3 regions of the Sodalis sp. RH14 genome follow, and region 1 is predicted to be linked to each of the others. Evidence: riboswitches for the same ligand, from Rfam matches in the RefSeq annotation. Region 1 holds a riboswitch; each other region holds the start of a gene.
What was found. A riboswitch is a leader RNA that binds a small molecule or an ion and turns the genes downstream of it on or off. The one in region 1 is predicted to bind thiamine pyrophosphate.
Positions count from the first base shown of each region.

Region 2: another riboswitch for thiamine pyrophosphate. It lies ahead of thiC (phosphomethylpyrimidine synthase ThiC); the one in region 1 lies ahead of thiM (hydroxyethylthiazole kinase).
Region 3: another riboswitch for thiamine pyrophosphate. It lies ahead of thiB (thiamine ABC transporter substrate binding subunit); the one in region 1 lies ahead of thiM (hydroxyethylthiazole kinase).

Region 1 is NZ_CP178739.1:4,217,223-4,220,496, forward strand. It holds gene ACL2XQ_RS19155 (hypothetical protein) at 1-237, shown strand, start outside; gene thiD (bifunctional hydroxymethylpyrimidine kinase/phosphomethylpyrimidine kinase) at 184-987, opposite strand; gene thiM (hydroxyethylthiazole kinase) at 984-1,778, opposite strand; TPP riboswitch at 1,818-1,918, opposite strand; gene ACL2XQ_RS19170 (hypothetical protein) at 2,033-2,260, opposite strand; gene ACL2XQ_RS19175 (helix-turn-helix transcriptional regulator) at 2,564-3,274, opposite strand, start outside.
Region 2 is NZ_CP178739.1:34,511-37,784, forward strand. It holds gene thiC (phosphomethylpyrimidine synthase ThiC) at 1-1,436, opposite strand, end outside; TPP riboswitch at 1,536-1,649, opposite strand; gene rsd (sigma D regulator) at 1,694-2,215, opposite strand; gene nudC (NAD(+) diphosphatase) at 2,308-3,111, shown strand; gene hemE (uroporphyrinogen decarboxylase) at 3,129-3,274, shown strand, end outside.
Region 3 is NZ_CP178739.1:825,527-828,800, reverse strand. It holds gene sgrR (HTH-type transcriptional regulator SgrR) at 1-1,081, shown strand, start outside; TPP riboswitch at 1,195-1,312, shown strand; gene thiB (thiamine ABC transporter substrate binding subunit) at 1,360-2,340, shown strand; gene thiP (thiamine/thiamine pyrophosphate ABC transporter permease ThiP) at 2,351-3,274, shown strand, end outside.

The sequences.
Region 1 (3,274 bases):
CAGATGCAGCCGGGGTATATCTATACGGCGGTACCGGAATACCGGGGCGGCACGCCCCTGCCGTCATTGCGCATCCGCCCGCACCGCGGCGAGAACAGTTATTTGCTCAACGCCTTCGACGCCCGGCATCTGCACGACGCCCGCTCGCTGCTTAACTTTGCCCAGGGCATTCTCACCGGAATGTCACCACCACTGGTGGAAATGATGGACCGGCCCGATCCCCTGCCCGACCTGTAGATCATCCGCATGTAGCAGCGCCTGCTGCAGCCAGGCTTTGGCCGCCGCGAGCGTTTGCGCCCAGTCGTCATGCAGCGGACGCAGGGCCGCCAGCGCGGCGGAGAGCGTGCAACCGGTGCCATGGGTATGCCGGGTGTTCACCCTGACGGCGTCGAAACGCCGTTCGTCCGTGGCGGTGATAAGCCAGTCGGGACTGGAGTCGCCATGCAGGTGGCCGCCCTTCATCACCACCGCCTGGCAGCCGTAGGCCAGGAGTTCCCGGCCCTGCCGGCGCATTTCCTCCTCGCTGGCGGCGGCGCGGCAGCCCAGCAGCGCCGCCGCTTCCGGCAAATTAGGGGTGATGATGGACGCCAGCGGCAATAAGACATCCCGCACGGCGCTCACGGCATCCGGCGACAGCAGGAAATCGCCGCTTTTCGCCACCATCACGGTATCGAGCACCACATAGGGTATGGGATATTGCCGCAGTTTTGCCGCCACCGTCCGCACGATGTCCGCCTGCCCGAGCATGCCGATTTTGGCGCTGTCGATACGCAGGTCCCCGAGCACGGAATCCAGCTGGGCGGCGACGAATTCAGCGCTGATAGGATAGATGGACTGCACGCCGCGGGTATTTTGCGCCACCAGCGCGGTGATGACCGTGGCGCCATAGGCGCCAAGCGCCGAGAAGGTTTTTAAATCAGCCTGGATACCGGCGCCGCCGCTGGGATCGGTGCCGGCGATACTGAGCAGGTTATGGCAGCGCTTCATGGTATATCCTCCTCCTGCAGGCCGTACAGCCGGTCGAGGAAGCCGACGGCAAAGCTGCCCGGACCCGCCGCGTCCCGGGCGGTTAACCGCCCGGCCAGCGCCATGATCCTGCAGGCGGCGGCCAGATGCTGCAACCGATCGCCCGGCAGGGCGCAAAACGCCGCCGCCACGGCCGATAAGGCGCAGCCAGTACCGGTGACGCGCGTCATCATGGCGTCGCCGTCGGTCACGGACCAGACCCGATCGCCGTCGGTGATAAAGTCCACCCGGCCGGTAACCGCGACCAGGGTGCCATAGTCCGCGGCCAGCCGGCGGGCAAAAGGCAGGGCGAGGCGGGAGTCGTCGGCGCTGTCCACGCCGCGGCCCAGGGCCGGCTGCCCGGCCAGCGCCAGGATTTCCGAGGCATTGGCGCGAATGGCGGCGGGTTTTAACGGCAATACGCCCCGGGCGAATTCAGTACGGAAGGTTAATGCGCCCACGGCCACCGGATCCAGCACCCATGGCGTGCCGGCCTGATTGGCCGACGTAATGGCGGCCATCATCGCCTCGGCCCGCGGCGCGGTCAGCGTGCCGATATTCACCAGCAGCGCATCGGCCATGGCGGCGAACTGAACCGCCTCACAGGGTTCGATCACCATGGCCGGGGCGGCGCCGACGGCCAGGAGCGCATTGGCGGTAAACGCCTGTACCACGTCATTGGTCATACAATGGACTAATGGCTTGCGCTGGCGCAGCAGGGTAAGGGAAGACGCGGCGGCTAAGCCGGGCAGTTCGGCAGGTTCGGTAATCATAGCGCTCCCAGCCGGCGCTGAGGAAGACGGACCCGGCGGGACAACAGGCCGTGACTTCCCTACGCTGGCATTATCCAGATCAGGTCATACGGGTAAAATCTCAGTCCGGCGCACAGCGGCGGACACCCCGAGTCAAGTGGCATGATTATCCGGCGGGCGGGAGAAAAGATCAATGGTGAGTTTGCCGGCGGAGCCTGGTCCCTCCGCCGGCGTCGATCTCATAAACACAATTATCAGCAGACTTAATAATAAGGCTATGAGCAGGGCCGCTGGGGACTGACCAACATCCGGCCGTAACAAACGTCCCCGCAGAATTGCGCACCCGTGGCGCCGGTGGGCGTCAACCACCACTGCGCACTGTCCCCGGCCCCCTCCAGGCGGGCAAATCCCGCCTCGGCCAGCGCGCTTAACCGCCCGGCCAGCCAGGGATCGTCTTTTATCGGCGGGGAAAAGCGCCAACGGGGCTCAGCATGACAAAACATTGGCTTATTATTCATGAGATCGATTAAAATTATTTTATGGAGATGCTCAGAGGAATATGCCGTTAATGAAAACAAAGCTAATAAATTAAAAAGACAGAATCTAATCATGCCTACCTTCAACAGCCAGAAGAATCACCGGGCAATGATAGCATCAAATTTCTCGCGGCAACGCCTGCATCTTAAACACTATATAAATGATTGCAAATATATTGGCAACGCTGTCCATTTTAAGCCGACAGCATAATAAAACTCCCACAGATGGACAGGGTTGTGATCGCGTTGCGCGAAATGATAAATGGATAGTTAACCAAATAATTTAAGTTCCGTGGCCCGGCTGATGGCATGTTTTGCATTCGTAACGCCTAGCTTATCAATAATATTTCTGATATGAAATTTTACCGTTCCCTCGCGTATTGCCAGGATGGTCGCGACCTCGCCATAGGTTTTTCCGACACTGGCCCAGAATAATACTTCTTTTTCCCGGGGAGACAGTGCCTGGACGTGTGATCTCTCGCCATGGGATGTGGCGTCGGGCAACGTATTTTGCATAAAGTTCAACACCTTATCATGAGTGCTAATCAGCAGCATCTGCAGTCTTTCTTTGTTTTGCTCAATAAAATGATAGAATTCCTCCTTTCCCTGGCGGTTGCTGATGCTTAATGTAGCCAGGTTGTTATCGCAATCATGCAACGTAAAAGTGTAGCCGCTGTCAAGCCGGTAATATTTTGACAGCCTGAAAAAGCTATGCTCTTGTATTATCGACGGATTATCAGGCCAAAAAAAAGGGGTGAATTTCCGGCAGGCGATGAGCATCACCGGGTCGATTTTTTGATAACCGTAACTGCGGTATTGATTCAGCCAGCCGCTGGGGTAGTCGGATATTATATAGGCTGGGAAGTTATCGCTTTTATTCATCATAAAGTAGGCAAAACAGAACGCGTTGGCGTTCTTGAATATCTGCTGAAGATAAAGTTTGATTTCTATTTTCATCGTTTGGATAAAGAAATCTTGATT
Region 2 (3,274 bases), 1.8 Mb from region 1:
GTAAAATGGTCGTAACCCGGCGCGATATCGGTGGTCAGCGGCCCCAGGGTATAAAACGGCGCTTCGTGGCAATGCTCCAGCTGTTCGGTCATGTTGCGCCGGATCATCTGCATGGGAACATGGCCAGGGCCTTCGATCATCACCTGCACGTCGTACTCCCAGGCAACTTTGGTCAATTCGCCCAGGGTATAGAGTTCGGCAAACTGCGCTTCGTCGTTGGCATCCTGGATGGAGCCGGGACGCAGGCCGTCCCCGAGGGATAATGAGACGTCGTAGTCGGCGCAAATCTGGCAAATATCGCGAAAATGCTCGTACAGGAAGCTTTCCTGGTGATGCGACAGGCACCATTTGGCCATAATGGATCCGCCGCGCGACACGATGCCGGTCAACCGTTTGGCGGTCATCGGCACGTAACGCAACAGCACGCCGGCATGGATGGTAAAATAGTCCACGCCCTGTTCCGCCTGCTCGAGCAAGGTGTCGCGAAAGCATTCCCAGGTCAGGTTTTCCGCCACGCCGTTGACTTTTTCCAGCGCCTGGTAGATGGGCACCGTGCCGATGGGCACCGGACTGTTGCGCAGGATCCACTCGCGGGTTTCATGGATATAGCGGCCGGTGGACAGGTCCATCACCGTATCCGCTCCCCAACGGGTCGCCCAGACCAGCTTCTCGACCTCTTCCTCAATGGATGAACTGACGGCCGAGTTGCCGATATTGGCGTTGACCTTGACCAGGAAATTGCGGCCGATAATCATCGGCTCCGACTCCGGATGGTTGATATTGGCGGGGATAATGGCACGACCGTCGGCCACTTCCCGGCGCACGAACTCCGGGGTAATATCCGGCGGCAAATGCGCGCCGAAGCTCTGGCCGGGATGCTGTTGCAGCAATACGTCGCCGCGGATGCGTTCGCGGCCCATATTTTCCCGCAGGGCGATAAACTCCATTTCCGGCGTAATGACGCCGGCGCGGGCATAATGCAATTGCGTGACGCGCCGGCCGGGTTTGGCGCGCCGCGGCGTATGGCTGGGGGCGAAACGAACCTCATCCAGGCCCTCGTCGGCCCGGCGTTCGCCGGTATAACGCGAGCTTAGGCTGTTCAACGCCTCGCTGTCCCCGCGCTGTTCAATCCAGCCCGAACGCAGGCGGTGAAGGCCGGCGCGCACGTCTATCTCTGTCGCCGGATCGCCATAGGGTCCGGCGGTGTCGTATACCGGCACCGGCTCGTTTTCTTCGTAGCGCGGCGTTTTGCCGTTGCCGCCGATAAGCGTGGGGCTAAGCGCGATCTCCCGCATCGGCACCCGGATGTCGGCGCTGTTGCCTTGGAGATAAATACGCCGGGAGTTGGGGAAGGCTTCGCCTTTCAGACGATGGATGAATTCCTGCGCCTGGGCGCGCTGCTCACGGCGGGAAGGGGTGGTTTTGGATAACGACATAGCAATTCCTCACAATAAACGGGAAAATTGCTTGTCAGGAGCGCTACGGGAGTAATGAGGCCGGGCTTTGAATTTAGCAAAATAGACTATAAATCAAAGCGTTGCTTTACTCTTGTTCCCTTCGCAGGTATTAACCCGATCAGGTTCCGCGGATCCCGAATTAACGGTCTCAGCCTGGCGTAATGTACGCGCTAGGCACTCCGACAAGATATAGCGGCCCGTGAAGGACCGGTTACGACTTACTGCTTACCGCAAAATTACGCCAGACGCGATACGTCCGGATTATTGGCGGCCGGCACCGAGGCCAGGTAGTCCGCTTTATATTCCAGCGCCTGCTGGATCAGTTTGTCCTCCAGGGCAAAACGCGTGGCCAGGGCCTCGCCCACGCCGGAAAGCGCCTGTTGGAACTCCATACAGTTATCATGATCGATGGCCGTTTCCAATTGGCTATCATAAAATGCCATGATTTGTTTGGTATTTTCCTGCAACGCCGGATACAACTGGGTACTGATGATTCTTTTGCTGCTGCTGGTATCGTCCGCGTCCTGAACGATACGATCGTAGATATGGAAATGGCCGGCGGAAAGGTAGTCCACCAGTTTATGGCAAAAGTCGTCCAGCGCGTTTTCGTCCAGGGGAGTATGCTTTTCTTTATTGGGCTTAAGACCGATGAGATGGTAATACGCAATGAGCAACTTCCTGCGGGCCAGTATCCACTGATCGATCAGTTCGTTACTGCCGCCAACGCGTTGAGCCAGAATGTCCAGCTGGTTTAGCATGATTGACTCCGATGTAATAAAGTAACGCTGCGTTACTCATCAATTAAAGCTAATTTCTAGCTTGCCAGTGAATAAGAGGTAGTGCAACTAAAATGGAACAAGAACTCAACGGTAGCGAAAATGGCTGGTGGATCGTCAGCCAGGACAGCAAATTGTGGTTACCCAAGGGGGAACTGCCATTTGGAACGGCATCGGCCTGGTCACTTCAAGGATTGACAGCGACGCTTATCGGCGAATGGGAGGGGTCGCCCGCCTGGCTGGTACGCCACGCCATGCCCCGGGATATGGGCTCGGTGCGCCAGATCATCGATAGCGACCCAGGCTTGTTCCAACTGGCGGGCCGGGGCGTGCAACTGGCGGAGTTTTATCGTTCCCATCGCTATTGCGGCTACTGCGGCCATGAGATGCGCGTCAGTAACCGGGAATGGGCCTGCCTGTGCGATCATTGCCATGAACGGTATTATCCGCAAATCGCGCCCTGTATTATCGTGGCGATCCGCCGCGGCGACGATATCCTGCTGGCCCAGCATACCCGCCATCGCGGCGGCATTTACACGGTGCTGGCCGGTTTTGCCGAGGTGGGGGAAACCCTGGAGCAGACCGTGGCCCGCGAGGTCATGGAGGAGACGCGGATTAAGGTGAAAAACGTCCGTTATGTCACCTCGCAGCCCTGGCCTTTCCCGCATTCGCTGATGATGGCGTTTATGGCGGAGTACGCCGGCGGCGAAATCACCCCCGATCATAATGAAATCCTTGATGCCGGCTGGTACCGTTATGACGCGCTGCCCCTGCTGCCGCCGCCCGGCACCGTGGCCAGGCGCTTAATTGAGGACACGGTCGCGCTCTGCCGCGCCGATCGGGAAAATGACGGCCCGCATGCTACACTCCATTCATAACTGCAAGGGAATCCTGTATGCATGAACTGAAGAACGACCGCTATCTGCGCGCCCTGCTGCGCCAGCCTGTTGATGTCACGCCCGTATGGATGATGCGCCAGGCCGGGCGTTATCTGCCGGAATATAAAGCCACCCGCGCCGAGGCCGGTGATTTTATGTCACT
Region 3 (3,274 bases), 2.6 Mb from region 1:
TGTGTGCAGCTCGCTGCTGCGCCTGCGGGGAAATCCGCTGTTTTGCCATATAAAAGCCGTCTCGTCCGCCATCCCCAATACCGTTGATGTCGCCCTGACCGCCGCGGACGACTGGCTGCCCTGGCTATTGGGCAGCGTGCCGGCCATGATTTTGCCGCAGGAATGGGAGACGATGCCGGACTTCGTCCGCCGTCCCGTCGGCACCGGACCCTATGCGGTGATCGACAACCGGGAAAGCTTATTGAAGATTCGCGCCTTTGATGATTATTTCGGCTATCGCGCACTGATTGATGAAGTGAATATCTGGATCTTGCCGGAACTCACCGCCGAGCTGAGCTATTCCGGCGTCCAGCTCCAGGCGGATAACAGCACCCCGGGTCAATTGGAAACCCGGCTGGAGGAAGGCTGCTATTTCCTGCTGTTTGATGCCCGTTCGCCGCTGATGCAAAACGATGATACCCGCCGCTGGCTGAGTGAAAATATCGATCCCATCGCCATGCTGACCGAGGCGGGATCGGCCTACCAGCATTACTGGTCGCCGGCCTACGGTATCCTGCCGCGCTGGCGCCATAGCCGGGTCGCGCAACCGCGGCCAAGGCCCGCGGAGCTGCGCAGCATCACCCTGACGGTTTATCGCGCCCATTCGGAATTCGATGATCTTTGCCGCGCGCTCGGTGCGGTGCTGGCCCGGCAGGACATCGCGCTGGTGATCAATACCGTGGATTATGCCACCTGGCATAACGGTGAGGCCGAGAGCGATTTATGGCTCGGCAGCGCTAATTTTTACCTGCCGCTGGATTATTCCCTGTTCGCCAGCTTTTACGAGATGCCGCTGATGCATCATTGCCTGCCGGCCGACCTTAGCGACGCGCTGGAGAAATGGCGCGGCAAGGGCCTGTCCATGGCGCAATGGTGCCAATCGCTTATCACCGGCCATCGCCTGCACCCGCTGTTCCATCATTGGCTGATTCTACAGGGCCAGCGCAGCATGCGCGGGGTCAGGATGAATACGCTGGGATGGTTTGATTTCAAATCCGCCTGGTTCGCCCCGCCGGACCCGCAAGACCCGCAAGACACATAAGACACATAAGACACATAAGACACATAAGACACGTTAGACACGTTAGATACGTTAGATACGTTAGACACGTAAGACAGGCTGTTAAGCCAGGGATAAAACCATTACACTTGCATTTGTTCTCAACGGGGTGCGAAGCGTCCGGCATAGCGTTAGCCGGCGCGCAAGCTGAGAGTATACCCGTCGAACCTGATCCGGCTAATACCGGCGAAGGGATTTGAGAGTGCGTCCCGCTGCCGCCTCAAACGCCTTTGCCGCCTTTTTTTTTCCAGGAGCGCAAAGTGTTGAAAAAATGGTTACCCTGCCTGCTATTGCTCGCCGCCGCCCCGGCGTTGGCAAAACCCGTCCTGACGGTTTATACCTATGATTCCTTTGCCTCCGAATGGGGCCCGGGGCCGGCGATAAAAACCGCCTTTGAAAAAGACTGTGGCTGCGAGCTGAAATATGTCGTGCAGGAAGATGGCGTCGCCCTGCTCAACCGTTTGCGCATCGAAGGCAAGAACAGCGACGCGGATGTGGTGCTGGGCCTGGATAACAACCTGCTTAAGCCCGCGCAGGATACGCATCTCTTTACGGCGCATAACGTCGACACCGCTCATCTGACCTTGCCGCAGGCGTGGCATGATCCCACCTTCCTGCCTTTTGATTACGGGTATTTTGCGTTTGTCTATGACAAGAACAAGCTGAAAAATCCGCCCAAAAGCCTGCATGAGCTGATAGACGGGCCGCAGGCGCTGAAAATCATTTACGAAGATCCGCGCACCAGTACCCCGGGACTGGGCTTATTGCTCTGGGTGCAGCAGGTATATGGCGATAAAGCGCCCCAGGCCTGGCAACGGCTGGCGAAAAAAACCGTTACCGTGCCCAAGGGCTGGAGCGAAGCCTATGGCTTATTCCTGAAAGGAGAAGCGGACATGGTGCTCAGCTATACCACGTCGCCGGCCTATCATATCAACGAGGAAAAGAAGGATAACTATGCGGCGGCGACCTTCAGCGAAGGCCACTATCTCCAGGTCGAGGTGGCCGGACAATTAGCCGCCAGTAAAAATCCGCAGCTGGCGCAGCAGTTTATGCGTTTTGTCGTTTCCCCGGCTTTCCAGCAGACCATTCCCACAGGCAACTGGATGTATCCGGTGATCAAAACCGCGCTGCCGGCCGGCTTTGACGTATTGCCGGCCAAGACGCTGAATTTCAGCGCGGATGACGTGGCGGCCAAACGCGGCGCGTGGACCCAGGATTGGTTGCGTTCCGTCAGCCAATGATGCCTGGCCGATGATACCGCGCTGGTTATGGCCGGGACTGCTGGCCGCGCTGATGCTGACGGCCGTGGCCCTGACGGCAGTCGGCGCCTTGTGGCTGAACGCGCCGACGCTCCAATGGCGCGACGTGCTGTCGGACAGCTATCTGTGGCATGTCCTGCGTTTTACCTTTTGGCAGGCGCTGCTGTCGGCGCTGCTATCGGTGCTGCCCGCCGTTTTTTTGGCGCGGGCGCTTTACCGCCGGCGGTTTCCGGGACGCCTGCTGTTGCTGCGCTTTTGCGCCATGACGCTGGTGCTGCCGGTGCTGGTGGCCGTGTTCGGCATCCTGAGCGTGTATGGTCGCCAAGGCTGGCTGGCGCAGCTATGCCTCTGGCTGCATATTCCCTACGGTTTTTCACCCTACGGCCTGCGGGGGATCCTGCTGGCCCATGTATTTTTTAACCTGCCGTTGGCCACCCGCCTGTTGTTGCAGGCGCTGGAAGGCATTCCGGTGGAGCAGCGCCAGTTGGCCGCGCAGCTGGACATGGCGGGCTGGCATTTCTTCCGCATTCTTGAGTGGCCTTATCTGCGCCGTCAACTGCTGCCTGCGGCGGCGCTGATATTTATGCTGTGTTTCGCCAGTTTTGCCACGGTGCTGTCGTTGGGCGGCGGACCGCGGGCGACCACCATTGAGCTGGCGATTTACCAGGCCTTAAGCTATGACTACGATCCCGGCCGCGCGGCGCTGCTGGCCCTGGTGCAAATGATCTGTTGCCTGGGGCTGGTCTTGTCCAGCCAACGGCTGACCCGCGCGTTTCCCGTCGGCGCGACGCATTTTTCCCAGTGGCGCAATCCCGGCGATAATCTGGCGCGCCGTTTGACCGACGCGCTGGTTATTGTCCTGGCGCTGGCGCTGCTGGCGCCGCCCCTGCTGGCCGTGGTGGCCGGCGGTGTCAAT